Regions from separate parts of the Pantoea sp. PvP021 genome, predicted to be linked through region 3. Evidence: riboswitches for the same ligand, from Rfam matches in the RefSeq annotation. Region 3 holds a riboswitch; each other region holds the start of a gene.
The links. Region 3 has a riboswitch for thiamine pyrophosphate ahead of thiC (phosphomethylpyrimidine synthase ThiC). Riboswitches for the same ligand answer to the same signal wherever they lie in the genome.

Region 1 (7,742 bases), on a different contig from region 3:
TAGCGTTACAAAGCCGTAGTTCAGCGCCAGCGCGAAGGAGAGCGGCGGCCCAATCACCCACGCCAGCGACAGCTGCGCACGCATCACCGAACTGAACATCACCGCTTCACGCGCCGACTGATCGGCATATTCCCGCGCCAGCGCAAACAGCTGAGGCATCGAGACGCTGGCCAGCGCCGACAGCAGCACGCCCAGCGTCAGCAAGGTCAGATAGTGGCGGGTAAAAGCAAACAGCAGCGCATTGACCAGCGCCATCAGGCAGCAAAAGAGAATGATATGACGACGATCGCCGACGCTGTCAGAACGCTTTGCCACCAGCATGCTCACCACGATACCGGCCACCGCATTGATGGTGAAAAACAGTCCGACCCAGAAGGGCCGCGCCTGCACCTCGCGCGTCAGAAACAGGCTGAGCGTCGGCGCCTGCAGTGCGCCCGCGATGCCCAGCATGAACGAGGCGACCATAAAAGCGAGGTAAACCGGATTGATGCGGCGCTGCCGCGTTAACAGCGATTTCATACCGAAATCCCTTACAGAACAAACAGAGGGGAAAAAGAAGGGTAGACGATACCGCGCAACATGAAAAAAGCCAGCAGAGATCATCTGCTGGCGGTGTAAATGCACCCTACTCAGAAAAGCACTCCGCTGAACAGCGAAGTCAGGGTCGAACGCCATTCAGTGCTGAATGCCTCCCGCTCTTCCCATAACGTAAAGTTTGCTCTTAAAATAGGGCAAGAAAAACAGAGCGCTTTTCATCGGGAGTTCCTCTTTTATGTCCTCATCACGTCTGAAGCAGCAGTTCATTCGCCTGTGGCAGAGCTGTCAGGGGCAAACGCAGGAGATTACCCTTAGCGAACTGGCTGACCTGCTGCACTGCTCGCGCCGCCATATGCGCAATCTGCTCAACCGGATGCAGGCCGCGGGCTGGCTAATCTGGCAGGCGGAAGCCGGACGCGGCAAGCGTTCACAGCTTACCTTCTGCTATACCGGACTGGCTTTGCAGCAGCAACGTGCCGAGGATTTGCTGGAGCAGGATCGCATCGATCAGCTGGTCCAGCTGGTGGGCGATAAAAATCAGGTACGGCAGATGATCGCCGCGCATCTGGGCCGCAGTTTCCGTCAGGGCAAGCATATCCTGCGGGTGCTCTACTATCGTCCGCTGCTCAATCTGCTGCCCGGTTCGCCGCTGCGGCGCTCCGAAACCCACATTGCGCGACAGATTTTCAACGGCCTGACGCGGATAAATGAGGAAAACGGGGAAATCGAGCCCGATATTGCGCACCACTGGCAGCAGACTTCCCCGCTTCACTGGCGCTTCTTTCTGCGTCCGGCGATTCGCTTTCATCACGGCAGAGAACTGGAGATGGAGGATGTGCTGGCCACGCTTGAGCGTCAGCGCCCTCATCCGCTCTTTTCCCATATCGAGCAGATCGACTCGCCCGCGCCCTGGACGCTGGATATCCGCTTAAGCCAGCCCGATGAAGGGTTGCCCTGGCTGCTGGGCAGCGTCAGTGCGATGATCCTGCCGCGCGAATGGCCGACGCTGCACGATTTTGCCCGCCAGCCCGTTGGCACCGGTCCTTACCGGGTGATCCGCAATCAGGAGAGTCAGCTGAAGATCGAAGCGTTTGATGACTATTTTGGTTTTCGCGCCCTGATTGATGATGTCTCTATCTGGGTACTGCCCGACATCAGCGATGAGCTGGTCTATGCCGGTGTCCGCCTGCAGGGCGACGGAGCCGATGAGGTTCAGGAGGAGAGCCGTCTTGAAGAGGGCTGCTACTATCTGCTGTTCGACCAGCGTTCAGAACAGGGACGCAACGAGGCGGTCCGGCGCTGGGTCAGCTACCTGTTTAATCCTATCGCCCTGCTCAATCACGCCGGTGTCGGCTACCAGCGCTACTGGTTTCCGGCGTATGGCCTGCTGCCGCGCTGGCATCACCGGCGCGACCTGACGCCAGTGGAAAAACCGCCCGGCTTAACCCACCTGACGCTGACCTGGTACAGCCAGCACGTGGAGCATGAAGGCATCGCTAACGCGCTGCGTCCGCTGCTGGCAGAGCATGGCGTCACGCTGGAGACCCGCGAGATCAGCTACGAAAGCTGGTATCAGGGCGAAGCGGAAAGTGATATCTGGCTTGGCAGCGTGAACTTTACCCTGCCGCTGAATTACTCTCTGTTTGCGCAGCTTTATGAGATCCCGTTGCTGCATCACTGTCTGCCGATCGACTGGCACAGCGATGCGGCCCGCTGGCGCGAGAAAACGCTGCCGCTGGCCGAATGGAGTAAACAGTTAGTCGAAGAAGCGGGTCTTCATCCGCTGTTTCACCACTGGCTGCTGCTTGAAGGTCAGCGCAGCATGCGCGGCGTTCGGATGAATACGCTGGGCTGGTTTGATTTTAAATCCGCCTGGTTCGCGCCACCCGCGCTGTGAGGCTTTCGCCCCGGCGCTGAAATGACTAGAATGTGACGTTCTCAACGGGGTGCCGCCTGTCACCAGCAAGCAGCTGAGAGATACCCGTCGAACCTGATTCGGTTAATACCGACGTAGGGATTTGGGAGGCCTCTGTGCTCAGATCCTTTGCGACTCATCCCCTATTCTCCTGAAGGAGCGCAAAGTGTTAAACAAAGTTCTGCCGGTGCTGCTGTTACTCTCCGCCCCCGTTCTGGCGGCTAAGCCGGTTCTCACGGTCTACACCTACGACTCCTTCTCCGCTGACTGGGGCCCTGGCCCGGCGGTTAAAAAAGCCTTCGAGGCGCAGTGCAACTGCGAGCTGAAATTCGTCACGCTGGAAGATGGCGTGTCGCTGCTGAACCGCGTGCGCATGGAAGGGAAAAACAGCAAAGCCGATCTGGTACTGGGGCTGGATAACAATCTGGTACAGGCGGCGCAGAAAACCGGTCTGTTTGCCGAAAGTCAGGTCGATTCCTCGACATTAAAACTGCCCGGCGGCTGGCACAACACCACTTTCGTGCCGTTTGATTATGGCTACTTCGCGTTTGTCTATGACAAAACCCGGCTGAAGAATCCGCCAAAAAGCCTGAAAGAGCTGGTCGACAGCCCGGAGAAGTGGCGGGTGATCTACGAAGATCCCCGTACCAGCACCCCCGGCTTAGGTCTGCTGTTGTGGATGCAGAAAGTCTATGGCGATCAGGCACCGCAGGCGTGGCAAAAGCTGGCGCAGAAAACCGTGACGGTGACCAAAGGCTGGAGTGAAGCCTATGGCCTGTTCCTCAAGGGCGAAGGCGATCTGGTGCTGAGCTACACCACCTCACCGGCTTACCACATCATCGAAGAGAAAAAAGAGAACTATGCCGCCGCGCCGTTTGCAGAGGGCCACTATCTGCAGGTTGAAGTTGCCGCGCAGTTAGCCAGCAGCAAACAGCCGGCGCTGGCACAGCAATTCATGAAGTTTATGGTGTCACCCGACTTCCAGCGCACTATCCCGACCGGTAACTGGATGTACCCGGTAATCGACACGCCGCTGCCTGCCGGTTTTAGCGCGCTCACTGTGCCCGCCACCGCCCTGCAGTTCTCGCCGGAAGAGGTTGCCAGCCAGCGTTCAGGCTGGATCAGCCAGTGGCAACGCGCCGTCAGCCGCTGATGCCGCGCTGGCTTATCCCCGGTTCGCTCGCCACGCTGCTGTTAATCAGCGTGGCGCTGCTGGCCTTCGGTGCACTCTGGAGCGCCGCGCCAGAGAATGACTGGCGCAGCGTGCTGCAGGATGATTACCTGCATCACGTTATCGCCTTCTCTTTTGGTCAGGCGCTGCTCTCCGCGCTGTTGTCGCTGCTGCCGGCGATACCGCTGGCGCGCGCGCTCTATCGACGCCGTTTCCCTGGCCGTCAGCTGCTGCTGCGTCTGTGCGCCATGACCCTGGTACTGCCGGTGCTGGTGGCGGTATTTGGTCTGCTCACCGTCTATGGTCGTGTCGGCTGGCTGGCGCAGCTGTGCCAGCTGGCAGGGATTGATTACCACTTCTCTCCCTACGGTCTGTCGGGCATTTTGCTGGCGCACGTCTTCTTTAACCTGCCGCTGGCGACCCGCCTGATGCTGCAGGCGCTGGAGAGCATTCCGGCGGAACAGCGTCAGCTGGCGGCACAGCTCGACCTGCGCGGCTGGCACCATTTTCGTCTGCTGGAGTGGCCATGGCTGCGGCGTCAGCTGCTGCCGACCGGCGCGCTGATCTTCATGCTCTGTTTCGCCAGCTTTGCTACCGTGCTCTCACTGGGCGGCGGCCCGCAGGCGACGACCATCGAGCTGGCGATTTTCCAGGCGCTGAGTTATGACTACGATCCGGGGCGCGCTGCACTGCTGGCGCTGATCCAACTTGGCTGCTGCGTGACGCTGGTGCTGCTCAGCCAGCGCTTCAGCAAAGCGATTCCCGCCGGAACCAGCCAGCTGAATGGCTGGCGCGATCCGCAGGATTCGCGCGGGGCGCAGCTGGTTGATGCGCTGCTGATCCTGCTGGCGCTGATCCTGCTGCTGCCCCCGCTGGCGGCGGTCATCATCGATGGTCTGCACGGCGGACTGCGCGGCGCGCTGGCGCAGCCTGCACTCTGGCAGGCGACGTTTACCTCACTGCGCATCGCCACCGGCGCCGGTCTGCTCTGTGTGGTGCTGACCATGATGCTGCTGTGGAGCAGCCGCGAGCTGCGCCTGCGTCAGCGCCCGGCGGCGGCAACCCTTATCGACACCAGCGGCATGCTGATTCTGGCGATGCCAGGCATCGTGCTCGCCACCGGCTTTTTCCTGTTGTTTAACGCCACCATTGGTCTGCCGGCGTCGGCGGACGGGCTGGTGATCTTCACCAATGCGCTGATCGCCATTCCCTATGCGCTGAAAGTGCTGGAGAACCCGATGCGTGACGTCGCGGAGCGTTACGGCAGACTCTGTGATTCGCTGGATATCCACGGCTGGAACCGGCTGCGGCTGATTGAACTGCGGGCGCTGAAACGTCCGCTGGCCCAGGCGCTGGCCTTTGCCTGCGTGCTGTCGATCGGTGATTTTGGCGTGGTGGCGCTGTTTGGTACTGCCGATTTCCGCACCCTGCCGTTCTACCTTTATCAACAGATCGGTGCCTATCGCGGTGCTGACGGTGCAGTGACCGCGCTGCTGCTGCTGCTGCTCTGTTTGTTGCTGTTCACCCTGATGGAAAAATTACCAGGCCGCCATGCTGACACTGAATAACCTCACGTACCTTTATCAGCATCTGCCGATGCGCTTTAGTCTCAAAGCCACCCGCGGCGAGCGCATCGCGATCCTCGGCCCCAGCGGGGCCGGTAAAAGCACCCTGCTGAGCCTGATTGCCGGTTTCCTGCCGGTGAAACAGGGCACCCTGATGATTGACGGCCAGGAGCACACCCACAGCGTGCCGGCCAGACGGCCGGTTTCGATGCTGTTTCAGGAGAACAACCTGTTTCCGCACCTCAGCGTGCAGCAGAACATGGCGCTGGGATTGCACCCCGGACTGAAGCTGAGCGCCGGGCAGCGCCAGCAGCTTGCAGCGCTGGCCGATCAGGTGGGATTAGGCGATCTGCTGACGCGCCTGCCGGGCGAGCTGTCAGGCGGACAGCGACAGCGCGTGGCGCTGGCACGCTGTCTGCTACGTGACCGTCCGGTGCTGCTGCTGGATGAGCCTTTTTCTGCGCTGGATCCCGCGCTGCGCGGAGAGATGCTGCAACTGGTGCGTTCGGTGTGTGAAGCGCGCAGCATCACGCTGCTGATGGTGTCGCACAGTCTGGAAGATGCCCAGCAGATTGCGCCGCGCAGCGTGGTGATTGTGGATGGCCGGGTTTACTGGGATGGCGAGACCCGACAGTTACTGTCGGGCGACACGCGGGAGGCCGACGTGCTCGGCATCCCGCGTCGTTAAGCGATTCAGGCGAAGAAAACCTGCCACAGCAGATGACGGAAAATGGGCATCATCGGATGGAACTGAATACCGACGAAAGCCGCGACGGCAATCACCAGCCCCAGCGGCCCTGCCCAGCGCAGGCGCTCAGGCGGCAGCCAGGCCGATGCCCAGTCGCGACTCTTGCCGCTGCGCCACCAGCGCCAGCATAACCAGACACCCAGCCAGATCAGCAGTGCTGCGCCGAGTAACAGCCATTTAAAGCTGCCGCCCTGCGCGGCTTTGGGCACATCGATCGCCACACCCGCCAGAATACCGGGCAGCAGATAGAGCGGCGGCCAGAGAATGCAGCCGATAATGTTCGGCGGCAGGAATTTACGCACCGGCAGCTCCAGCATACCGGCCGCCAGCGGGATCAGCGGACGCGTGGGGCCAACAAAGCGTCCGACCAGAATCGTAAACATGCTGTGCTGATGCAGGGCGTGCTCGGTTTTATCCAGCAGGCCTTTATACTTTTGCAGATACTTCCAGCGATGCAGCGGCCCCTGAAATTTCCAGCCGATGCCGTAGGAAACCCAGTCACCAATCAGGCAGCCCGCAAAGCCCGCCGCCCAGGCCGGGTAAAGGCCAAGTTCGCCACTGCCGACCAGCGCGCCCAGACTGGCCATCATCACCGTACCTGGCAGCAACAGCCCGACCAGCGCCAGCGACTCAAGAAACGTCACCAGCGCAACGGCAAACAGCGCCCACTCCAGGGACTGCGTAATCAGTTGTTGAATCCAGGCTTCCATAATCATCCTAAGTAAAAGCAGAAGGCTGGATTGTCCTGAGCCAGCCACACAGCGTCAAGGCAAGAATTGTAGGACAATGTTGACAAAAGCGGGTGGCGGGAACTGTATAAATATCCATGTTATACTGAAGCGGTTTTCTCATCCTGAAATGCTGAGTCCGGAGAACATCTGAATATGCCCCGTGCAGGTTTTCTGCTCACCCGCCACTGGCGCGACAGCCCGCATGGCACCGAAATTATCCTCTGGCTCGCGACCGATGCGGGCGCGCAGCGCGTGGTGCTGCCGGTGCAGGAGTCCGTCGCGTTTATTCCTGAGGAATTTCAGGCGCAGGTCAGCGAATTACTGAAAGATGAACGTCAGTTTCGGATTCAGTCGCTGGCGCTGAAAGATTTTCGGCGTCGCCCGGTTTTCGGCCTCTACTGCCAGCAGAACCGCCAGCTACAGCGCATTGAAAAACGGCTGCGCGAAGAGGGTATTCCGGTCTATGAAGCCGATATCCGTCCGCCGGAGCGCTACCTGATGGAGCGTTTTATTACCGCGCCGGTCTGGTTTGACGGCGAGCAGCGCGGAGACAGCGTGGTCAATGCGCGGCTCAAACCCCATCCCGACTATCGCCCGCCGCTGAAATGGGTCTCGCTGGACATTGAAACCACACAGCATGGCGAGCTTTACTGCATCGGGCTGGAGGGATGCGGTCAGCGCCAGGTCTTTATGCTCGGCCCGGCCAACGGTGATGCCAGCACGCTGGATTTCGAGCTGATCTATCTCGACAGCCGGCCGCAGTTACTTGAAGCGCTGAACCAGTGGTTTGCAGAGCATGATCCGGATGTCTTAATTGGCTGGAACGTCGTGCAGTTTGACCTGCGGGTATTACAAAAGCATGCCGATCGTTACGGCATTCCGCTGCGTCTGGGACGCCAGCAGGCCGCGCTGGAGTGGCGTGAACATGGCTTCAAACCCGGCGTATTTTTCGCTCAGGCCAGTGGCCGGTTGATTATTGATGGTATTGACGCGCTGAAATCGGCGTTCTGGGATTTTCCCTCATTCAGCCTGGAGTCGGTGTCGCAGCAACTGCTGGGAGAAGGAAAAGCGATTG
Region 2 (7,742 bases), on a different contig from region 3:
GCTTTCGATTTTGCGGGGCAGTACGGATAATATATTTCAGCATCTCCATGCTCATCGGCTCTCTGCCCATCCCCAGGCCGCCAATACGCGGCGTGGATGAATAACATCTGCGAATGTAGCGCAGAAGTGCCACTGTCACTTTTACATCCAGCAGAATTAAGCCTGTGGCACGCGCGAATCGTTCTTCAATGCATTTGGTGTAATTACCCTCCATCACCCATCTTTCCTGACTCACCGCCTCAGCATGCAAACGAAGAAATTCTGCCGGTGCTCTGGGCACCCATTGACTGTCCTGAATATGGTGAAGCTGATCCAGATGAACTGCTGGTAGATCTGTTTTGCGAGCAATGGCCTCAGCTAAGGTCGATTTTCCGCTGTTCGATGGACCCATAATACAAATGCGTGGCCCAAGCGCGTCTAATGGAAGTGCACTATTCACAACGTTTCCTCTGAATTAACCCTGTCTGAAATGGATAAATGCGTACTGCTCTGAAACTTTCCTGTGCATTCCGTAAAGTCTGAAACGCTGCCGGGAGCCGTTGGCTGGTCAGCCTGGGGATTCTGAACCTTTTCTGGATCAAAGTCAGGCCGCAGCGGCGATGATAGCCAGACTTGCCCTGAGACGTCTTAACCCAGGCAGCAATAAGATTTCGGTAAAGATTGGTTACATTTTGCCGATAAATTGTTCAACCAATCAAACCGTAGAGGGCATTATGGGGTTAATCAATGGCGTGACAACAGAGGTGGCAAGAGGATATTTAGCCACGCTCACCGTAACAAACAGATCTGAGAACACGACTAAAGAAACTATTACCGGAAAAGAATTACCTGCCAGTGTGGTGGTGATCTCATCCGAGGCAAGAGCGCGCCTGGTGCAGGCTATCGCTGAGCCCATTACGGCAGAGCAGCAGGCTAAAAATTCAGAGGAACTGGCAAAGACAAAGTCATCCGGTCAGGGACCGTCCGTTAACCTCGGATATGCGTTATTCAACGATCCTTACACCAGCTGGGACGCCAGAACATTTACTCCGCTTCTGAGTATGACGGCTGCTAATACGCAGACCGCTATGGATGAGTTTGCCGCTGCACTCCATGAGGTGCTGGCTGAAGGCCGTGTGGGCCGTAATCAGTATGATAATTCGGATACCTCGGAAGCCATGGCGCTGACCCTGACGCAGTCTAAGCTCCATAAACTGATAGAAAAATATGTCTCCGGCGATAACCAGAAGCAGGCGAATAAGATTGCTGATGAGATGATAAGCGTCAAAGTCGCCATTCGTGAACGTCAGACGTTGCTGGGAGCACAGGATACGCTGGCGTTAGCCATACGTCATGGAACACGCGACATGCAGGAGAGCGCACGTGACTATCTAAGCCAGGTTATGAGCGCAACCGCACGGCCACAGGTGGAGCTGGCCGGGATGATGGAAGCCATGAAGTCGGGCCGTGATATGGACTCTGTCTTCAGCACCTTTGCCGATTTGATTCGTGCCACGCCGAATCCTGACAACAAAGCACAGCCCTCGATTGATGGCGCACTCAGTCAACTGGAGGTTTATCGCCAGCAGTGGCAGGCGTTCACTGAAAAATACGCTTCTTAATGTTCTTATGATCCTGCAGGCAGCACCTCCGTCCCGGCGAAGCAATTTGCCTGAAAGCGGCGTCTGCAGGATCTCCTCCTGACGTTACGCAGTCAGGCGCTGCGCTGAGAGACTGTTAATCCCACGCGCTGTCAGCACTCCACCCTGATAGTGACCCTCTGCCAGAAACCACCGATACCGCCCTGGACAAAAAGCACAGATTACACATTTACAAATTTAAATGTGTAAATATAATGTCGCCTCTTCACACATCAGAGGATTTTTTGTCATGCCGTCACTTTTTACCCCCTTGAGTCTGGGCGACCTTCAGCTTCGTAACCGCATTGTACTGCCGCCACTGACGCGTTGCCGCAGTGAACAACCGGGCAACATTCCCGGCGAGATGATGGTGGAGTACTACCGCCAGCGTTCCAGCGCGGGACTGATGATCACCGAAGGCACCCAGATTGAGCCTCGCGGGCAGGGCTATGCATGGACGCCGGGGATCCACAGCGAAGCGCAGATCGCAGGCTGGAAAAAGGTTACAGAGGCAGTACATCAGCAAGGGGCCACGATTTTCTGCCAGCTCTGGCATGTTGGCCGCGTGTCGCATAATGAACTGCAGCCGGGCAAGCAGGCACCCGTTGCCCCTTCAGCCATCGCAGCCGATAACGTCCGGGTATTTATTGAAACCGGACCCGACGCCGGCATATTGACCGCACCCAGCGAGCCACGCGCACTGACTACATCGGAAGTTAAAGAGATTGTAGAGCTTTACCGACGCGCGGCGGAGAATGCCAAAGCGGCCGGTTTCGACGGTGTGGAACTGCATTCCGCCAACGGGTATCTGATTAACCAGTTTATTTCTGAGCACACCAACTTCCGTACGGATGAATATGGCGGCTCTGCTGAGAATCGTCTGCGCTTCCTGCGAGAAGTCGTTGAGGCGGTCAGCTCGGTATTTGGCAGCCACCGCGTTGGCGTCAGATTTGCGCCTCTGTTTACCAGTACCGACGAAGAGCGCGTCTATCTCGGTCTGGTTGAAAGTGATCCACACGCGACCTACATCCGCGCAGCAGCCCTGCTGAACGAGCTGGAAGTTGGCTATCTCTCCATTGCTGAAGCCGACTGGGACAACAGCCCGGAGATGCCAGAGAGCTTCCGTGTCGCGCTGCGGGAAACATTCCGCTCTCCGATCATCTACTCGGGTCGCTACACGGCTGAAAAAGCGCAGCATGTGCTGGAAAAAGGCTGGGGCGATCTGTTTGGTTTTGGCCGCTCATTTATCGCTAATCCCGATTTGCCCGCGCGGATTAAATCAGGATATCCGCTGAATGAGGTCGATCACGCCTCCCTGTATGGCGGCACTGAGAAAGGCTATACTGACTATCCATTTTATCCATCCTGATATTCTGTGAGGCGGCATGTCCCCCGAAAATGCCCTGAAGTTACTGTCCAACCCGACCAGAGTGGCAGTGCTGAAGTGGCTTAAAAATCCTGACGAAGCGTTTGCGGGCTATACCCAGCTCTATCCCTTCGATCAGTATGGCGTCTGTGCCAGCCTCATACAGGACAAGGCGGGCTTATCACAGCCCGCCACCTCGTTATGCCTGAAAGCACTTCACAATGCGGGGCTGGTTGAAGCCAGCAAAGTCGGGAAATGGACTTACTATCGCCGCGCCGAACCGCGCATTCGTGAAATAACCGATGCGGTAACCCAATCGCTGCAGGCGCTTTAAAAGCGACGGCGTACAGGGTAATGTAGATGTCAGCGCCATCCTTCTGAGGGTGACTTCACCGAACGCATTAACTCAGGGTCAGAAAATGTTTATGTCAGTTCTGTCTTTCACAACCGTCACCACCACCGCCTCTGGCGGCGGCGTGAGCGACTCTGTGACAGGCACCTGACACAACTGATTCTCACTCCCCGCCGAACCGGACGGGGAGCTGTTCTCCGTTCTTAAAACTGAATGGAGACACGTCATGGTTACATCTGAAAGTGCACTTTTAATTATCGACATGCAGCATGGCCTTTTTAATGGTCCCGAGGCTCCCTTCGCCGCAAATTCGATCTTGTCGACCATCTCACTTCTCATTACTAAAGCTCGGGCTTCTGCCGTCCCCCTCTTTTTCGCACGCCATATCGGCCCTGATGATTCCCCTTTTAATGAGCAAAGCCCGCTGACGCGCCTGATCCCGGAATTGCAGGTTAACCCGCAGAGTGATGTCGTCTTCACCAAAAGATATCCCAGCTGTTTCAGGGATACTGGCCTGCAGCTTCAGCTGAGGCAAAAGGGCATTAAGCAACTGGTGATTGCGGGGATGAAAACGGAGTTCTGCGTTGATACTACCTGTCGGGCAGCCCCGGAGCTGGGTTTTAACGTCGTACTGATTTCCGATGCGCACACCACCGTCGATAATCCCTACCTCTCTGCGGAGAAGATTATTGCGCATCACAACCAGACGCTGGCGGGCCCCTTTGTGACGCTGGCAACCGCAACTGACTGGCATTTCGGTTCTGCCGGTTAAGTCCGATTTTCTGACCCGGTTCCATGCAGTCTGCTTGACGAAGCTGTCTGCTTAACTTACAACTAAACCCGTCAGGGGAGTCTCGCCAGAGAGACTGAGAGGCTAATAGCGCACCGCGCGGCTTAGCGACCCTTAGAACCTGACCCAGTTGATACTGGCGTAGGAAGACGGGTATCTCATCAGATACTTGCCGCAGGGGCGCATTCGCAACGTTCCTGCCTTTTCCCTCTGTATCACGGGTCTTCGTTAACGGATAACGAGGCCAAATTGAAAAATCTCATCCTGAATCTTTCTTTTCCTGTCCGGTGGACACCATGAGCCGCTGGTCGGTGCTCGGCAGCGGCGTTGCCGGGCTTTGTGTCGCCACGCTGCTGCTGGAGCGGGGAGAAACGGTCGAAGTTATTACTCAGCCTGACTGCCGTGCGGCCTCGCACTGGGCGGGCGGCATGCTCGCGCCCTGGTGTGAAGCAGAAAGCGCACCGCCACAGGTGATCGAATGGGGCCAGCACGCGGCCAGCTGGTGGGCGAAACGCGTTGATGGCGTGGAACAGCAGGGCACGCTGGTGGTTGCTCCGCCGCGTGACAGCCGCGAACTGACGCGCTTCGCCAGCATGACGCAGCAGCATCAGTGGGTCTCTCCCGGTGACATTGAACCCGCACTGGAAAACCGCTTTGCCCGCGGCCTGTTTTTCGCCGCAGAGGCGCATCTCGATCCGCGCCGCGCCTTGCAGCAACTGCGCGACAAACTGCAACAGGCTGGCGTCCCCTTTCACAGCGGTAAACCCGGCGGCAAAATCATCGACTGCCGTGGCATCCACGCCACCGATCGGCAGCCCGCCCTGCGCGCCGTGCGGGGCGAAATGGTGATCCTGCACACATCCGACGTACAACTCTCCCGTCCTGTCCGGCTGCTGCACCCGCGCTTTCCCTGCTATCTGGTGCCGCGTGCCGGGGGCCACTTCATGCTGGGAGCCACCATGGTGGAAAGCCACGACAGCAGCCCGATCAGCGCCCGGGCGATGATGGAATTGCTCAGCGCCGCTTACAGCCTGCATCCGGCGCTTGCCGAAGCGCGGATCGTGGAGAGCGGCACCGGTCTGCGTCCTGCTTACCGGCAGAACCTGCCGGAAGTCCGCTACGAAAATGGCCGTTTCTCACTTAACGGCCTGTACCGCCACGGCTTTTTGCTGGCCCCGATCATGGCTGAAAAACTTATGCTGCAACTGACTCAGGAGATAACTCATGCGCGTTGAACTGAATGGACGCACGATTGAAACCGGCGCAACGACGCTGGCGGAGCTTATGGCGGAGCAGCAGATCGATCCGCGGACCGTCGCCACCGCGCTGAACGGGGAGTTTGTACCGCGTAGCCGCTATGCCAGCCAGCAACTTGAGGCGGGCAACCAGCTCGAAATCCTGTCACCGATGCAGGGAGGTTAACCATGTTCTATCAATTTACTCCGCAATCCCGATTTCTGCTCGGCACGGCCGGTTATCCGTCACCGGACATTCTGCATCAGGCGATCAACGCGTCAGGCGCGGAGATTATTACCGTCAGCCTGCGGCGGGAAGGCAGTGAAGGCGGCGCTTTCCGCACGCTGCTGCAACAGCTCAACAAACGTATTCTGCCGAATACGGCAGGCTGCCACACGGTGAAAGAGGCGGTGACGACGGCGCAGATGGCGCGTGAACTGTTCGACACACCGTGGATCAAGCTGGAGGTGATTGGCCATGCCGACACGCTGCAGCCCGATCCTTTTGCCCTGGTTGAGGCCGCACGGATTCTCTGCGCTGACGGGTTCCAGGTGTTTCCCTACACTACGGAAGATCTGATTGTCGGCGAAAAATTGCTGGAAGCGGGCTGTGAAGTGCTGATGCCCTGGGGCGCGCCGATCGGCTCCGGCCAGGGGCTGCGTAATATCGAGGGGCTGCGCGCTATGCGTGCGTGGTTTAAAGATGTGCCGTTGATTATTGATGCGGGCATTGGCGCACCTGGCCAGGCGGCTCAGGCGATGGAGATGGGTTTTGATGGCGTGCTGCTCAACACGGCGGTGGCAAAAGCGCGCGATCCGGTGCGCATGGCCGGTGCCTTTGCTGCTGCGATCCACGGCGGACACGAAGCGTTTCAGGCGGGATTGATGGAGCAGCGCGACATGGCGTCTGCCTCTACGCCTATTTTTGGTCTGGCACAATTCAGTTAAGGAGCAGCGATGGAGCGTTATCAGCGACAGACGATGTTGCCAGAGATTGGTGAAGCGGGGCAGCAGCGGCTGAGCAGGGCAAAGGTGCTGGTGGTGGGGGCGGGCGGGCTTAGTGCGACGCTGCTGCCGTTACTGGCAGGCGCGGGTGTGGGATTTATCCGTCTTTACGATGGCGATCGGGTTGAACTGCACAACCTCCACCGGCAGACGCTGTTTGGCGTCGACGATGTGGGCCAGCAGAAAGTATTTTGCGCTCAGCGTGCGCTGGCGCAGCGCAATCCTGACTGCCACGTTGAGGCGCATCCACACGCGCTAAGCGCCAGTCAACTGCCGCAGGCGCTGGAGGGAATCGATCTGGTGGTGGATGCGGCGGATAACTTCGCTATTACTTATCAGCTCTCCGATGTCTGTTATCCGGCAGGCCTGCCGCTGATCTGCGCCTCGGTGCTGGGACGCAAAGGCTATGTTGGCGGATTCTGTGGCGGTGCGCCTGGCTATCGCGCGCTGTTCCCGCAGCTGCCCACGGCCTCGGGTAACTGCAATACGGCAGGCGTAATGGGACCGGCGGTAGCGACGCTGGGCGCAATGCAGGCACAGATGGCGCTGAGCGTATTGTTAAAACTAACGCCATCGCCGCTCGGCTGCATGATCCACTGTGACTTTGTTGACTGGCATATCAGGCAGTTTCGTTTTGATGACGCACCTGAACCTGACGCGCCCGGCACGCCCTTTATCGATCGGGCCATGCTGATGGAGGATGATTGCATAGTGGAGTTGCGCAGCCTGGAAGAGGCACCGGTCAGTGTGGCCGAGCGGGTGGTGCGAATTCTGCCGCAGCAGATAGCGGCCTGGCAACCGCCGGTCAATCAGCGTGTGGTACTGGTGTGTGCCAGTGGCATGCGCGCAGCCCAGGCGGCTGAGAACCTTGCCGCGCGGGGGATTGCGCGGCTTGCGCTGGTGGCGGCAAACACGCTGTAGCGTGCCGGTTTAGACCACCTCGACCAGCTGGAACGTCTCGAAGATCAGCTCCATTTCGCTGTGAAAATAGCCTTCACGCTCGAAGTAGCGCTGATGTTCCTGACGCCAGTGGTCGAGGCTCAGATCGCCTTCACCCTCCAGCATCGCCATCTCTGGCGTGACGCGATCAAAGCGCGTCAGGAACAAGCCGGTGGTGCGGATCACGCAGACGGGCTGCTGTTCGCCGTTGAGAACAATGCTGTAACCGCCCGGTTGAGGCAATGCTTCCTGATCCTGCCAGCTCCGCAACGACCCGCAGGTGGCCACTTTCTTACCGGCAATAATCAGCGTTGCGAGCTCGCTGGCTAATTCCGGGGAGTCACCAAATGCATCTGTGAAGGCACCCGGATATTTGTCCTGCAGTTGTTGCAGCGTCATCGTCATCAGCAAATCCTCAATGAATTAGGCGTGTGGG
Region 3 (7,742 bases):
ACCGGAGGTGAAATGGTCATAGCCGGGCGCGATGTCGGTGGTCAGCGGGCCAAGGGTGTAGAAGGGGGCTTCATCGCACAGGTCGAGCTGTTCGGTCATGTTGCGGCGGATCATATGCATCGGGACGTGCCCCGGGCCTTCAATCATGACCTGAACGTCATATTCCCAGGCAATACGGGTCAGTTCGCCCAGGGTACGCAGTTCGGCAAACTGCGCCTCATCGTTGGCATCCTGAATGGAACCCGGACGAAGGCCATCGCCCAGCGACAGGGAGACATCATAGGCGGCGCAGATTTCACAAATCTCCCGGAAGTGCTGATACAGGAAGCTCTCCTGATGATGCGACAGGCACCATTTCGCCATGATAGATCCACCCCGCGATACAATTCCGGTCAGACGTTTCGCCGTCATCGGGACATAACGCAGCAGCACGCCAGCGTGGATAGTGAAGTAATCGACACCCTGTTCCGCCTGCTCAAGCAGCGTATCGCGGAATATTTCCCAGTTCAGGGCCTCGGCCACGCCATTCACTTTTTCCAGCGCCTGATAAATCGGCACTGTACCGATTGGCACCGGGCTGTTTCGCAAAATCCATTCGCGCGTTTCATGAATATAACGACCGGTAGAGAGATCCATCACCGTATCGGCACCCCAGCGAGTCGACCAGACCAGTTTTTCCACCTCTTCCTCAATAGAAGAGGTCACCGCCGAGTTACCGATGTTGGCATTGACCTTAACCAGAAAGTTGCGGCCAATGATCATCGGCTCCGATTCAGGGTGATTGATATTGGCAGGGATAATGGCGCGTCCGGCAGCGACCTCCTGACGTACAAACTCGGGCGTGATACTGGCTGGCAGATGCGCGCCAAAACTGTGGCCGGGATGCTGTTGCAGCAATACCTCACTGCGGATTCGCTCACGGCCCATGTTTTCCCGCAGTGCGATAAATTCCATCTCCGGGGTGATGATCCCCTGGCGGGCATAGTGCAATTGCGTGACGCAGCAGCCTGCGCGGGCACGGCGCGGTGTCGGCAGTTGATCGAAACGCAGATGATCCAGCCCCTCGTCAGCCAGCCGCTGCTGGGTATAGCCTGAGCTGTTCTGTTCGAGAAGTTCGCTGTCGTCGCGTTCAGCAATCCAGCGGGCGCGCAGCTTTTCCAGGCCCCGATGAACATCGATCTGTGCCGCGGGATCGCCATAGGCACCCGCCGTGTCATAGACCGGTACCGCTTCGTTCTGCTCATAGAGAGGCTGTTCTTTGCTGCCGCCGATGTGAGTCGGGCTTAGCACGATTTCACGCATGGGAACGCGAATATCCTCGCGGCTGCCGGTAATCCAGATGCGGCGGGACTGGGGAAATGCACTGCCGCTTTGCAGGGAATCAATAAATTCCTGCGCCTGGGCACGCTGTTCACGACGGGTTGTTTTTTGGTCAGACATAGCAATCATCCTGTTAAGGGGGAACGATGCTTGTCCGGAGTTCGGAAGGAGTAACCGTATAGACAGCGTTAGCATGCTGGCATACAGAGAATATTTACTCTTGTTCCCTTCGCAGGTTCTAACCTGATCAGGTTCCGCGGATCCCGAATTAACGGTCTCAGCCCAACTGGGCACTCCGACAAGAAGCTGTTTTTACGCTGGTGTCTGATAACAGAGCCAGATGTAAAAACCTTATATTTCAAAGCAAAAATCAAAAAGGTTCTTTGGAGCACTCTCCTCAGAACCTGTTCAGCATAAAAGGGCTACGGGATAATCTCAACCCCTTTGCCGGAGATGATGATTAAGCCGGACGCGCGATATGGCTGTCATTGGCAACCGGCGGGGGGACAAGCTGGTTATCCCATGCCAGCTGGATCAGCTTATCTTCCAGCGTAAAGCGTGCTTCCAGCACTTCACCCACTTCGGAGAGTGCCTGCTGGAAGGTCATGCAGTTCTCGTCGTCGATTGCCTGCTGCAGGTGGCCGTCATACAGCTGCATCAGACGCTCAGTATTGGCTTCCAGCGGTGGATAGATCTGTGCGGCGGCAATCATCGGGCTGTCGCCACTCATTTCACTGATCACGCGTTCATAGATACTGAAGTGACCCGCAGAAAGATAATCGACCAGACCGTGACAGAAGTTGTCCAGAGCCTGCTCATCAAGACGCGTCAGCGCCTCTTTATTTGGTTTAAGTCCGACCAGGTGATAATAGGTCACCAGTAGCTGACGACGGGCTTCAAGCCACGAATCGACCAGTTCATTACTGCCACCTACGCGTTCAGCCAGGACGTCTAACTGGTTAAGCATATCTAACTCCATGTGAGTTATAGTTGTTTATCTACACACTTAACATCAGGGCTTCAGCGTGCGAGTTGACGCTAAGGATGACGAAATAAATGCAATGCGAAATCTCAAGCGTAGACGCTGGATGGTGGATTGTCAGCCATGAACAGAAACTTTGGTTGCCACAAGGTGATTTACCCCACGGAAACGCCGAAAAATTTGGTTTGACCGGCAGTAAAGCCCGGACCATCGGTGAGTGGCAGGGCGAAAAAGTCTGGCTGATTTGTGAGCCGCGTTCTGCCGATATGTTCTCAGTACGACAGCTGATCGATCAGGATGTGGCGCTGTTTCAGCTGGTGGGTCGCGGTGTGCAACTGGCGGAATTCTACCGTTCTCATCGCTGGTGCGGCTATTGCGGCCATGAAATGCACCAAAGCAAACATGAATTTGCCTGTCTCTGCAGCCATTGCCGCGAGCGTTACTATCCGCAGATCGCACCCTGCATCATTGTGGCTATCCGTCGCGGTGATGAAATCCTGCTGGCGAATCATGCCCGCCATCGCAACAAGGTCTACACCGTGCTGGCGGGTTTTGTGGAGGTGGGCGAGACGCTGGAGCAGGCCGTTGCCCGCGAAGTGATGGAAGAGAGCAATATCCGCGTCAAAAACGTCCGTTACGTTACCTCCCAGCCGTGGCCCTTCCCGCAATCGCTGATGACAGCCTTTATGGCGGAGTATGACAGCGGCGATCTGCAGCACGATGGTAAAGAGCTGCTGGATGCGGCCTGGTTCCGTTTTGATGAGCTGCCGTTGCTGCCACCGCCAGGCACCGTGGCGCGCCGCCTGATTGAAGATACCGTCGCTCTGTGCCGCGCCGAAGTGTGAAAGTGCTACACTACACGCCTGTTATTGAGAGAGTGTTGAGATGAGTGAACTGAAGAACGATCGTTATTTGCGTGCCCTGTTACGTCAGCCGGTTGATGTCACGCCGGTCTGGATGATGCGACAAGCCGGGCGCTATTTGCCGGAGTACAAAGCGACACGCGCCCAGGCGGGTGACTTTATGTCGCTGTGTAAAAACGCCGAGCTGGCCTGTGAAGTCACCCTGCAGCCGCTGCGCCGTTATCCGCTGGATGCCGCCATCCTCTTCAGTGACATCCTGACCATTCCGGATGCGATGGGACTGGGTCTCTACTTTGAAACCGGCGAAGGCCCGCGTTTCTCAAACCCTGTGACCTGTCGCGCTGACGTTGAGCGTTTACCGGTGCCCGATCCCGAAATGGAGCTGGGCTATGTGATGAATGCTGTCCGTACCATCCGTAAGAACCTGAACGGCGACCTGCCGCTGATTGGCTTCTCTGGCAGTCCGTGGACGCTGGCCACCTATATGGTGGAAGGCGGGAGCAGCAAGGCGTTTACCAAAATTAAGAAGATGATGTATGCCGATCCCGCTACGCTCCACGCGATGCTGGATAAGCTGGCCGACAGCGTCATCCTCTATCTCAATGCTCAGATCCGCGCCGGTGCGCAGTCCGTTATGGTGTTTGATACCTGGGGTGGCGTGCTGACCGGTCGTGATTACCGCGAATTCTCACTCCATTACATGCACAAAATTGTCGATGGCCTGCTGCGTGAAAACGACGGTCGCCGCGTGCCGGTGACGCTCTTCACCAAAGGCGGCGGACAGTGGCTGGAAGCGATGGCCGCCACCGGTTGTGACGCGCTGGGTCTCGACTGGACCACCGATATTGATGACGCACGCCGTCGCGTGGGCGACAAAGTCGCCCTGCAGGGCAACATGGATCCTTCTATGCTCTATGCGGCACCTGAGCGTATCGAACAGGAAGTGGCTGGGATCCTGGAGCGCTTTGGCTCGGGCACCGGGCATGTCTTTAATCTGGGTCATGGTATTCATCTGGATGTGCCACCGGAAAATGCGGGCGTCTTTGTTGAGGCGGTACACCGTTTATCACGTCCCTGGCATCAGGAGTAATCATGGATATTGCCGCACTTCGCGCTGAGCAGTTACAACGCGCCGCTGATGTGGTGCGAGAAGATGACTTTGATGTGCTGCCACCCCGCTTTATCGGCGGGGCAGACGTTGGATTTGAGCAGGAAGGCACTATCACCCGGGCGGCGATGGTGATACTGGAGTATCCCTCCTTAAAGCTGGTGGAGCATCGCATCGCACGCGTTGAGACCACCATGCCTTACATTCCGGGCTTTCTCTCATTCCGTGAATATCCAGCGCTGATGGCCGCCTGGCAGATGCTGGAGCAAAAGCCGGACCTGCTGTTTGTGGATGGACACGGTATTTCGCATCCACGACGACTTGGCGTTGCGTCACATTTTGGTCTGCTGGTCGATGTGCCCACCATTGGTGTCGCGAAAAGTCGCCTGTGTGGCCGTTTTGCCGATCTGGATGCGCAGCCTGGCAGTCGCCAGCCACTGATCGACAAAGGTGAGCAGATAGGCTGGGTATGGCGCAGCAAGCTCCGTTGTAATCCGCTGTTTGTCGCCACCGGTCATCGTGTCAGCCTGGATACCGCGTTGCAGTGGGTCGAAAACTGTACGCGTGGTTACCGCCTGCCGGAACCGACCCGCTGGGCCGACGCGGTTGCCTCGAACCGAACCGCTTTCCAGCGCTGGCAAAACGCGCTTTAACACTGTTTGTGCTGCGGTTTTGCAGTTACACTGCGGCCAGCGAAACGAATAAGAGCCACCTTTATGTTACAAAATCCCGTTCATCTGCGTCTGGCGAAGCTGGAAAGCTGGCAGCACCTTACTTTTATGGCCTGCCTGTGCGAGCGCATGTATCCCAACTATCGCGCGTTCTGCGAGCAGACTGAATTTGCCGATCCGGCACTCTATCGCCGTATTCTTGATCTGATCTGGGAAAACCTGACGGTCAAAGATGCGAAGATTAATTTCGACAGCCAGCTGGAAAAGCTCGAAGCCGCCATTCCGGATGGTGATGCGTTTGAGGTTTACGGCGTTTATCCGGCTATCGATGCCTGTGTGGCATTAAGCGAAGTCGTACATGCGCAGCTGAGCGGTGAAACTCTTGAGCATGCAATTGAAGTCAGCGAGACCTCAATTACCACTATCGCCATGCTGGAAATGACCCAGGCTGGACGCGAAATGACCGACGAAGAGCTGCGTGAAAACCCGGCTATCATCGATGAGTGGGACCTTCAGTGGGAGATTTTCCGCCTGCTGGCGGAGTGTGAAGAGCGCGACCTTGAATTGATTAAAGGTCTGCGATCTGACCTGCGTGAAGCGGGAATTAGCAACATCGGTATAAATTTCCAGCAGTAAGGCGATAAAACGTGACTTCAGGCCCGAATTAGCGCGCCTGGAGGCTTCACATTGGCCCCCTGTCTGGTCTACATTTGGGGGGCTGAAAATTGTGGCTATCGGTGCGTGCAGGCAGAAGAGTGCCAGAATATGGCTTTTCCCTCGCACTCGTTGCTTAGCAAGCGATAAATACACTTTAAGGATAACTTATGAACAAGACTCAACTGATTGATGTGATCGCAGAAAAAGCTGACCTGTCTAAAACCCAGGCAAAGGCAGCGCTGGAATCTACTCTGGCTGCGATCACTGAGTCTCTGAAAGATGGTGATGCTGTACAACTGGTTGGTTTTGGTACTTTTAAAGTGAACCACCGCGCTGAGCGTACCGGTCGTAACCCGCAGACTGGCAAAGAGATCAAAATCGCTGCAGCAAATGTACCGGCATTCGTGTCTGGTAAAGCGCTGAAAGACGCCGTTAAGTAAGACGTCGCACTGCGGTTAAGCTTTAAAACAGGGGGCGTTTCGCCCCTTTTGTTTAAGAGGCCAGCCATCATGACCCCGCTGTTTCAGCGTTTATCTGTTCTGTTTCTCTCCCTTTTTCTTTTCGGTTGCAGCTCTACTCCGGATATTCCCCCCTTTTCTGCCAGTGGCTATCTTGCCGATCGTGGTGTTGTTCGTATCTGGCGTAAAAACAGCGACCACCAGTCGGTCCATATCCGCACCTTCTATACGCCGTTCAGTGGCGGTGAGGGTGAAGTGACGGATTATGTCTGGCTGGAAGAGTCGTTGATCAGCATCCAGCGTCAGGTGAAGGGCAACCAGCCTGATGATGTGACCCTGCGCTTTGACCAGGCTGGCGGTCTTAACTTTATGCAGCGCCAGCTTTCAGGCCGGCGTGAAGCGGTCAGCCCGGATGCGGTTGAGCTCTATAAGTTTGATGCCGAGCGGATGCGTAACCTCAGCGATGCGCTATTAAGCGGTCAGGTGTTCCTCAGACAGGGACACTGGCTGGGAAACAATGTGCTGGAGAGTTGCGAAGGCCAGCAGGTCAGACCCGCTTTTGACGCCGACGCTCTGCAGATGCTGACACAGCAGCAACGCCGCGCATCGGCACCGCTGATGGTGTCATGGCTTGAAGCGCCGGAAGGGATACAGCTATTGCGGGTCAGTCAGCAGGATGACTGCTCACAGCAGCCGACAGAAGAAGATATGTGAATTGAAAAGGGGGCACCTGGTGCCCCCTGAACTTATTTGCGATTAATGGCGCGGTAGCCGATATCGCGGCGACAGAAGCTGCCCTGCCATGAGATCGGCTGTGTCAGCTCATAAGCCCGCTTTTGTGCCGCGGCCACATCGTCGCCCAGCGCGGTGACACACAGCACGCGGCCACCGTTTGTCAGCACCAGGTCCTCTTCCAGCCGTGTTCCGGCGTGGAATACCTTGCCGTCAGCCACTTCTTCGAGTGGCAGACCGTGAATCTGATCGCCCTGAGCGTAGTCACCCGGATAACCGCCCGCCGCCAGCACCACACCCAGCGCAGGGCGGGGATCCCATTGTGACGTTTTCTGATCCAGTTTACCGTCACAGGCGGCCAGGCAAAGATCGACCAGATCCGACTGCAGGCGCAGCATGATCGGCTGAGTCTCCGGATCGCCGAAGCGGCAGTTGAATTCGATCACTTTCGGCTGCCCGGTGTGATCGATCATCAGGCCGGCATAGAGAAAACCGGTATAGACGTTGCCTTCAGCCGCCATGCCGCGCACGGTCGGCCAGATAACCTGATCCATAACGCGCTGGTGAATCTCATCGGTGACAACCGGAGCCGGAGAGTAGGCACCCATTCCGCCGGTGTTCGGACCGGTATCGCCATCGCCCACGCGTTTGTGATCCTGGCTGGTGGCCATGGGCAGCACATGCTCGCCGTCCACCATCACGATGAAGCTGGCTTCTTCGCCATCCAGAAACTCTTCAATCACAATGCGGTGTCCGGCATCGCCAAAGGCGTTTCCGGCCAGCATATCCTGAACCGCATCCTCAGCTTCCTGCAGCGTCATCGCCACAATCACGCCTTTACCTGCGGCCAGGCCGTCGGCTTTGATGACGATAGGGGCGCCTTTCTCACGCAGATACGCGAGAGCGGGCTCAACCTCGGTGAAGTTCTGGTATTCCGCACTCGGGATCTGA
Region 4 (7,742 bases), on a different contig from region 3:
TGATGAGAAACTCGCTACGCTGCGCTCACTGGCTACGCTGGTCACCTCATTTCTGGATGCCTGGAACAATGCGGGTTTTGCCGACGTCATTACGCACCTGCCGAATCGCCCACGTCTGATTCGTGATATTCAGCAACTGACCCTTGTCGCACCAGAGAGCCGCTTCCGCCTGATTCTTATCGACTGCCTCGACATCATTCGCGCCTATGAGCTTTCCCGTGCGGTGGGCATTGCGCCGATGGAGAAACTGCTAAAGCAGATGGCGCAGGATGTCGCTCACCGGCTCAATCTTCCGGAGAATGAAACGCTCTATACTTTCGCCCCAGGCCGTTTTGCCATTGTTCAGCCCTACTCGGGTCGTTATACCGCACATAACATGATCGACCTGTTTAAGGGCATGAAGGCCGATCTGGCGGAAAATATCACGCTCGACCTGGATGTCTTTACCGGTGAAACAGAGTTTGTACCGGGCCAGATGGATGCCAATGAAACGGTGCGTCAGGCCGTGAGCGCGCTGCATGAGGCGGTGGATGAGAACATCAGTGCAATGTGTTTTGAAGAGAGTTACGACTCGCGGCGCACCGATGACTTTATGATCATGAACGATCTGGCTCAGGCGCTGAATAAAGACGAAGAGCTTTACCTGGCCTGGCAGCCTAAAGTGTGTCTCAAAAGCGGTAAAACGGTCGGGCTGGAGGCGCTGATCCGCTGGAATCATCCTGAGCGGGGCGAGCTTTTCCCTTCAGAATTCATTCCGTTAGCGGGTAAAACCAACCTGATTTCCGATCTGACCAACTGGGTTATCGATCACACCATTGAGCAGCTTGCGCGCTGGGATCGCGAATACGATCTGATTCCGGTTTCGATCAACGTCAGCGAACGCGACTTCGCAAAGCCCGATTTTGCCGATCGGCTGGTGGCAAAATTAGCGGCGGCTCAGTTACCCAATTCTATTCTGGGCATTGAGTGCCTGGAGAATGAACTGATCACCAAAACCAATGTGGCGATCAGCGGGCTGGAAGCGCTGAAATCACACGGCTTTGTGATCTCGCTGGATGATTTCGGTACTGGCTACAGCAACATCAGCTATCTGCAGGATATCCCGCTGGATGTGATCAAGATCGACCGATCCCTGATCTCGCGTATGGGTGAAGATGACGCATCAAAAATCATCGTCAGATGCATTATTCAGATGCTGAAAGAGCTGAACTACACCGTGCTGGCTGAGGGCGTTGAGACGGAAGCCACCCTGACGTTGCTGAAAACTTACGGTTGCGATCAAATCCAGGGCTACTTCTTTTCAAAACCGCTGCCAGCCAGCGATATTGAACACTGGCTTTATCAGAAGTGATGCCAGGAAAATGGCCCGCAGCGATCGTTGCGGGCTCTCTTATTACTCACTGCCGGTGGCGTAGCGCTCAACCGGCGTGATGCTTTTAATCAGCTTGTTATCAAACAGAAATTGCTCGTAAGCCTGATAGCGTGCGCGATCCAGTTTTGCCGGATCGGCGGCAAACAGCGGCAGGGTGGCACGCCATGCCTGATGATTCAGCGGCGTGTTCAGCTCCGGATGCGCGCGGGCAAAGGCCTGCCAGCTCTCCTCCGGGTGCGCCTGCAACTGCGCATTACCCTTCTTCAGTGCCCGCAAAAACTTTTTGATTTTCTCCGAGTGTGCCTCATCACGGTTGGCGACGATGATCAGTTCGTCATAGGCCGGAACACCATAATCCTCGACGTTGAAGACTACCGGTTTTTTACCGTGCTGTTTCATCTCCAGCGCTTCGATATTGCGATAGCCGCCGATAACCGCATCCACTTGCCCGGTCATCAGGGCGCTGGTGAGCTGGAAATTGACGTTAACCAGCTTAACCTGATCGGCTTTAACGCCATCATGGTTCAGCATGGTCGCCAGCGTCGCCTGTTCAATGCCACTGACGGAATAGCCGATGCGTTTCCCTTTTAAATCGGCTGGTTTTTTTACCGTTTCGTCTAACGTCATCAGCGTATTCAGCGGACTGTTAATCAACGTCCCCACACGCATCAAGGGCAATCCCTGATCGGCGAAGAAATGCAGCTGCGGCTGATAGGTAATCGCTAAGTCCGCCTGCTTTGCTGCCACCAGACGCGGCGGCAGCGCCGGATCGGAAGGCGGCACAATGTTAACCTCCAGCCCTTCTGCCGCAAACGCGCCGGTCTGCTGGGCCACCATAATTGGCGCATGATCGGGATTGATATACCAGTCGAGCACCAGTGTCAGTTTCTCCATCGCCTGAGCCTGTGTGGCTAAGGTGGCGCTGAACAGCAGGGTAAACAGAGGCATTTTTGTCATGGGTTTTCTCATTGGTTTAGTCATTAATGTGTCTCGGGTGCCCAGGTAATCAGGCGGCGCAGCAGGTTGTCGAGGGTCAGCCACAGGGCCAGCGTCATCAGCACCAGAATAAACAAGGCGGCGAAACAGAGGTCGCTCTGCATCCGGGCGTTGGCATTCAGCATCACGTAGCCCAGCCCCTCGGCCGAGCCGACCCATTCACCGATGATTGCGCCTATTGGCGCGACGGCTGCCGCCATCCGCAATCCTGAGCCCAGGGCGGGCAGCGCGGCTAACAGCCGGACATGGCGCAGTTGCGCTGCAGGTGATGCGCCCAGCGTGCGAGCCAGATCGAGATAGCCGGGCGTGACGCGACGCAGGCCATCAAAAAAGGCGGAGGTCACCGGGAAGAAGATTACCAGGACGGCCATCGCGACTTTGGCGCCCATGCCGAAACCAAACCAGAGCACCAGCAGCGGCGCCAGGGCAAAAACCGGAATCGCCTGGCTGGTGATCACCAGCGGCATCATCCAGCGCTGCAGCCACGGTGAAAAGGTCATGCCCAGCGCCAGCACGCTCCCCAGCAGCACGCCGAGGGCCATGCCGCTGACGATCTCGGTCAGGGTAATCAAAGTGTGATGGCCGAGATAACCTGCGTTTTGCCACAGTGCGATGGTGACCGCAGCGGGTGAGGGCAGCAGAAAGGCCGGAACCGAACTCAGTGTGGCGAGCCACCACAGCGCAATCAGTCCGGCAAACAGCATCACTCCACGGTGAAGACTGGCAAAACCTTTGTGTAATCTCATCCCGCAATCCTGCTCAGCTGCTTCAGCAATGCGGCCTGACTCTGCAATACCTGTATGTCGTCTGCAGCCCGCGGTGGCTGACCCGCCAGGGGCGGGCAGGTTTCAATTCCCGCAGAACCGATCACCAGCATGTGGTGACTGAGCCGACAGGCTTCGGCGGCGTCATGGGTAATCAGTAGCACGGTGTGTCCGACCAGCACTTCTGCGGCCAGCGTCTGGATCTGAGCGCGGGTGAGGGCATCCAGTGCGGAGAAGGGCTCATCCATCAGCACAACGGGCTGACGGGTGTAGAGGGTGCGGGCCAGCGCGGCGCGCTGACGCATCCCGCCAGAAAGAGTCGCGGGTCGCGCATTTGCAGAATGGCTCAGACCTACCCGCATCATCAGATGCTGCGCCCAGTCGCGATCGGCCCTTTCACCTCTCAGGCGGCTGGCGAGACAGACATTTTGTTCAACCGTGAGCCACGGATAGAGCAGATCCTGTTGCCCCATCCAGGCGATGCGTCCGGTCAGTGGCAGGCCGTCGCTGCCGCTGACCTGCCCGGCGGTGGGTGGCGTCAGACCAGCAATGACCCGCATCAGGCTGCTTTTTCCGACGCCGCTGGCACCCAGTAAAGCGGTAAAAGCACCGCCCGCGATCTCCAGATCAAGCTGGCTGAAGAGTGGCTGCTGGCCATAATTCAGGCTGAGCTGGCGAATTGAAATGCCTGGCGGCACCGGATGGCACGGCAGGTTCATGAGCTGATCCGCTGGGCGGCAGCATGGTTGAGACCCATCTGCCAGAAAGCGGCTTCCAGCCGGGTTGCAGTGGTAAAAATCTCCGCCAGCGGGTTAAACCGGTGTTCACCGGCGCGCTGCCGGGCCAGGGTTTCAAACAGTGAAAGTGAGGAGCGAACGCCAGCCAGATAGGCTTCGTCGCCGTAATTTTCTATCCATGCCGCGTAAGGGTTCCCCTCAAAGCGGGTTGCGGGATCATGCAGTAGTGTCAGGCCAATTTCAGCGTAACCGGCAACGCACGGCATCAGCGCGGTCAGCAGCTCCAGCGCATCCCCGGTGTGACCCACGTCCAGCACGTAGCGGGTGTAGTTGAGCGTTTCCACTGCCTCGGGTTCACTCGCCATAGCCGCCTCGCTGATACCCCATTGCTGGCAGTAAGCCAGGTGAAGTGGCAGTTCGCTGACGATGGCGTTAAGCGATGCCGTTGCGCTGCGTAAGGCTGCTGGCTCGGAAAGTTTGCTGATCAGCAAGCCCCAGGCACGGGCGAAGTGCAGCAGAAACAGAAAATCCTGGGTGAGATAGTGGCGGAAGGCGGCGGATGGCAGGGTGCCCTGACCGAGTTGCCGCACAAAATCGTGCCCGATATAGGCGTGCCATTGACTGCCCGCCTGCTGGCGCAGACGACCATAAAAGCCGGTGTCGAAAAGCGGATGTGACATAGGATCTCCAGTAACAGGGAGATCCGGGCATACGGTCTGGAACAGGGAATGTTGCAGGAGATGACGCAGAAAATCTGCCGACCCGTCCCTTCGCTGGCATGACCCAGATCAGGTTCAAAGGGTTCGGCTTACGCCATCTCAGCCCATTACAGGACACCCCTCGGAGACATTGGTTATACGATAATTACTGCCGGAGTACAACGGCAGAAATAAGCGTTCTGTTCCGGCGTTGCTGTCGCGCCAGTAACAGCATGACGATAGCTTTTAAGTGACGTTGTCACTCAAGATCCGCACCATTACTGGCAATGACTTTTTTGTACCACCAGAAGGATTTCTTCCGCGTGCGCGCCAGCGTGCCGTTACCCAGGTCGTCGCGGTCAACATAGACAAATCCGTAGCGCTTGCTCATTTCACCCGTTGAGGCGGCAACCAGATCGATACAGCCCCAGCTGGTGTAACCCATCACTGGCACGCCATCCTCGATCGCGTCGCCCATGGCGCGGATATGTTCGCGCAGATAGCTGATGCGGTAATCATCGTTGATCTCGCCATTTGATTCGATCTCATCGCGCGCGCCCAGGCCATTCTCCACCAGAAACAGCGGCTTCTGATAGCGGTCATACATCATATTCATCGTGATGCGTAAGCCGAGCGGATCGATACCCCAGCCCCACTCACTGCGCGGTACATGGGGATTGGTCAGGGATTTCACCACATTGGCGGCGCTGCTGTTCTGCTCGTTCATCTCGGCCGAGGCGCAACGTGAGGCGTAGTAGCTGAACGAGACAAAATCGACGCTGTTTTTCAGAATGTCGTCATCGCCGTCAGCGATCTCAAGCGTCACACCTTTTTCACGGAATACGCGGGCGGCGTAGGCCGGATAGGCCCCACGCGCCTGCACGTCAATAAAGAACAGGTTTTCGCGATCCTTTTCCAGCGCAGCCCAGACATCTTCCGGCTTGCTCGACCAGGGATAGAAGTTGCCGCCTGCCAGCATGCAGCCGACCTGGTTCATCGGATTCACTTCATGCGCGATGCGCGTCACCAGCGCGCTGGCGACCAGTTCATGATGGGCCGCCTGATACTTTACCTGATCCTTGTTCTCACCGGGTTCGAACACCAGACCGGCGCCGGAAAAGGGGCTGTGCAGCAGGATATTAATCTCATTGAAGGTCAGCCAGTATTTCACCAGGCCATCAAACGCCTCAAAGCAGCTGCGGGCATAGCGGGCAAAAAAGTCGACCATTTTGCGATTGCGCCACGAGCCATATTCAGTCACCAGATGCATCGGCACATCAAAGTGACAGAGCGTGACCAGCGGTTCGATATTATATTTCCGGCACTCCTCAAAGACCGCGCGGTAAAAGGCGATGCCTTGCGGATTGGGCGTCAGTTCATCGCCATTGGGATAGAGACGGCTCCAGGCAATCGACGTGCGGAACACGCTGAACCCCATCTCCGCCATCAGCGCAATGTCTTCCGGATAGCGGTGATAAAAATCGATGGCTTCATGGCTGGGATAAAATTCATCGTCACGCAGGGTAAAACGCTTTTCCAGACCGAGTTTGACCGGCATACGGTGCAGGCCATGTGGAATCATGTCGACGGTGGTTAAGCCCTTTCCGCCTTCACGAAAGCCGCCTTCACTCTGGTTGGCGGCCAGTGCGCCGCCCCATAAAAATCCTTGCGGAAACCTTGAATCAGACATGCAATCCTCTTTTCCGGGTCAGCGTGACCCTTTCCTTTAGTGGCTATTAATCGCGTTAGCGCGTTCGGTAACGGGCGCAGGTTGCGTTGCGCTTTCGGGTGCGGTGTTGGTTTCGGGCTCGGTTTCAGGAATATCTTCAAAACCTAACAGCAGCGTCAGCACAAATGACAGCACCACAGACAACACCATGACCGCACCGACCCAGACAATACTCATGGGATTGGTGGGATCGAAGAACTGTACGCTGGTAAACAGGCCGGGAGAGGCCATGGAGTGGCTGGCCAGCCCGCCAATGCCCGCGACCGCGCCACAGATAAAACCACTGATCAGACAGGCGATCAGCGGTCGTTTTAAACGGACCGCAACGCCATACAGCGCCGGTTCTGAAATGCCGGCAATAATCGCTGATGCCGCCGCTGCCAGCGCGGTCTGGCGCAGTTCACGGTTTTTGGTCCGGAACGCCACCGCCAGCGACGATCCCCCCAGCGAGAGGTTGGCACCAATCTCTGACGGCATCACCATGCCCTCTTTGCCGGTTTCGGCAATGGTCTGGATGATGGTGGGGGTGAACACCCGATGCATCCCGGTCATCACCAGCAGCGGCCAGATTGCGCCCATAATCGCGACGGAAAGCCAGCCAAGATAGCCATGCACGGTGTAGACCAGCGCGGAGATGCCGCTGCCGATCCAGATACCAATCGGACCAATCAGCACAATCGCGATGGGTGCCGCAATCAGCACAATCAGCATCGGTTTCAGGAAGTTTTTAGTGACGGCAGGGGTAATACGATCCACGCCGCGCTCGATGTGCGACAGGATCCAGGTCATCACCAGCGCCGGGATTACGGTGTAGGTATATTTCACCGCGGTCACCGGGATGTAAGCAAATTCCACCGCCTGACCCTGTGCCGCTTTCGCCATCAGTTCAACAAAGTTGGGATGAACCAGTACACCGGCAATGGCGATCGCCAGCGACATGTTCGTTTTGAATTTCAGCGCCGCAGAGGCGGCCACCATGATCGGCAGGAAGAAGAATGCGCCATCGCCAATCACGTTGAGGATGACCAGCGTTGATGAGCCTTTCTCAAACACGCCCGCCATATCCAGGATCATCGCCAGCAGCTTAACCATTGACCCGCCAATAATGGCCGGAATCAGCGGCGACATGGTGCCCACCAGCGCATCAAGAATACCGGCGCCGATGCCTCGCAGCGTGATTTTACGTTTTACGGGTGCAGTCGATGTCGCTGCGGGCGATCCCAGCTCCAGCACCGCCTGATAAGCCTGTGACACGTTGTTACCAATGATCACCTGGCATTGAGTGTCGTTGTGCACCACGCCCATAACGCCATTGATCGCCTTGAGCCGGGGATAGTCGACCTGGTTTTCATCTTTCAACACAAACCGCAGGCGGGTCATGCAGTGGGTTACGGCTTCGATATTGGTGAGGCCGCCTAGCGCATCGACGATGGCGCGTGACACCTC

Region 1: it holds a riboswitch for thiamine pyrophosphate, as region 3 does, so the genes downstream of both, thiB (thiamine ABC transporter substrate binding subunit) here and thiC (phosphomethylpyrimidine synthase ThiC) in region 3, are expected to answer to the same signal.
Region 2: it holds a riboswitch for thiamine pyrophosphate, as region 3 does, so the genes downstream of both, ACVKSX_RS09910 (FAD-dependent oxidoreductase) here and thiC (phosphomethylpyrimidine synthase ThiC) in region 3, are expected to answer to the same signal.
Region 4: it holds a riboswitch for thiamine pyrophosphate, as region 3 does, so the genes downstream of both, ACVKSX_RS11070 (TenA family protein) here and thiC (phosphomethylpyrimidine synthase ThiC) in region 3, are expected to answer to the same signal.

The regions. Positions count from the first base shown of each region.
Region 1 is NZ_JBSRXX010000009.1:777-8,518, forward strand. Features, by position in the region: gene ACVKSX_RS19120 (MFS transporter) at 1-519, opposite strand, end outside; gene sgrR (HTH-type transcriptional regulator SgrR) at 773-2,434, shown strand; TPP riboswitch at 2,470-2,572, shown strand; gene thiB (thiamine ABC transporter substrate binding subunit) at 2,619-3,605, shown strand; gene thiP (thiamine/thiamine pyrophosphate ABC transporter permease ThiP) at 3,581-5,191, shown strand; gene thiQ (thiamine ABC transporter ATP-binding protein ThiQ) at 5,175-5,876, shown strand; gene ACVKSX_RS19145 (DedA family protein) at 5,882-6,646, opposite strand; gene polB (DNA polymerase II) at 6,815-7,742, shown strand, end outside.
Region 2 is NZ_JBSRXX010000002.1:171,257-178,998, reverse strand. Features, by position in the region: gene ACVKSX_RS09935 (P-loop NTPase family protein) at 1-439, opposite strand, end outside; gene ACVKSX_RS09930 (hypothetical protein) at 714-1,601, shown strand; gene ACVKSX_RS09925 (alkene reductase) at 1,870-2,988, shown strand; gene ACVKSX_RS09920 (ArsR/SmtB family transcription factor) at 3,005-3,319, shown strand; gene ACVKSX_RS09915 (cysteine hydrolase family protein) at 3,564-4,109, shown strand; TPP riboswitch at 4,173-4,292, shown strand; gene ACVKSX_RS09910 (FAD-dependent oxidoreductase) at 4,424-5,362, shown strand; gene thiS (sulfur carrier protein ThiS) at 5,352-5,549, shown strand; gene ACVKSX_RS09900 (thiazole synthase) at 5,552-6,310, shown strand; gene ACVKSX_RS09895 (HesA/MoeB/ThiF family protein) at 6,320-7,288, shown strand; gene ACVKSX_RS09890 (ASCH domain-containing protein) at 7,298-7,711, opposite strand.
Region 3 is NZ_JBSRXX010000016.1:2,397-10,138, reverse strand. Features, by position in the region: gene thiC (phosphomethylpyrimidine synthase ThiC) at 1-1,440, opposite strand, end outside; TPP riboswitch at 1,528-1,628, opposite strand; gene ACVKSX_RS23505 (Rsd/AlgQ family anti-sigma factor) at 1,781-2,287, opposite strand; gene nudC (NAD(+) diphosphatase) at 2,377-3,147, shown strand; gene hemE (uroporphyrinogen decarboxylase) at 3,188-4,255, shown strand; gene nfi (deoxyribonuclease V) at 4,258-4,926, shown strand; gene ACVKSX_RS23485 (YjaG family protein) at 4,990-5,580, shown strand; gene hupA (nucleoid-associated protein HU-alpha) at 5,769-6,041, shown strand; gene ACVKSX_RS23475 (DUF1481 domain-containing protein) at 6,111-6,773, shown strand; gene purD (phosphoribosylamine--glycine ligase) at 6,806-7,742, opposite strand, start outside.
Region 4 is NZ_JBSRXX010000002.1:404,874-412,615, forward strand. Features, by position in the region: gene ACVKSX_RS11050 (sensor domain-containing phosphodiesterase) at 1-1,351, shown strand, start outside; gene ACVKSX_RS11055 (ABC transporter substrate-binding protein) at 1,394-2,329, opposite strand; gene ACVKSX_RS11060 (ABC transporter permease) at 2,353-3,114, opposite strand; gene ACVKSX_RS11065 (ABC transporter ATP-binding protein) at 3,111-3,851, opposite strand; gene ACVKSX_RS11070 (TenA family protein) at 3,848-4,549, opposite strand; TPP riboswitch at 4,618-4,720, opposite strand; gene ACVKSX_RS11075 (6-phospho-beta-glucosidase) at 4,827-6,257, opposite strand; gene ascF (PTS cellobiose/arbutin/salicin transporter subunit IIBC) at 6,294-7,742, opposite strand, start outside.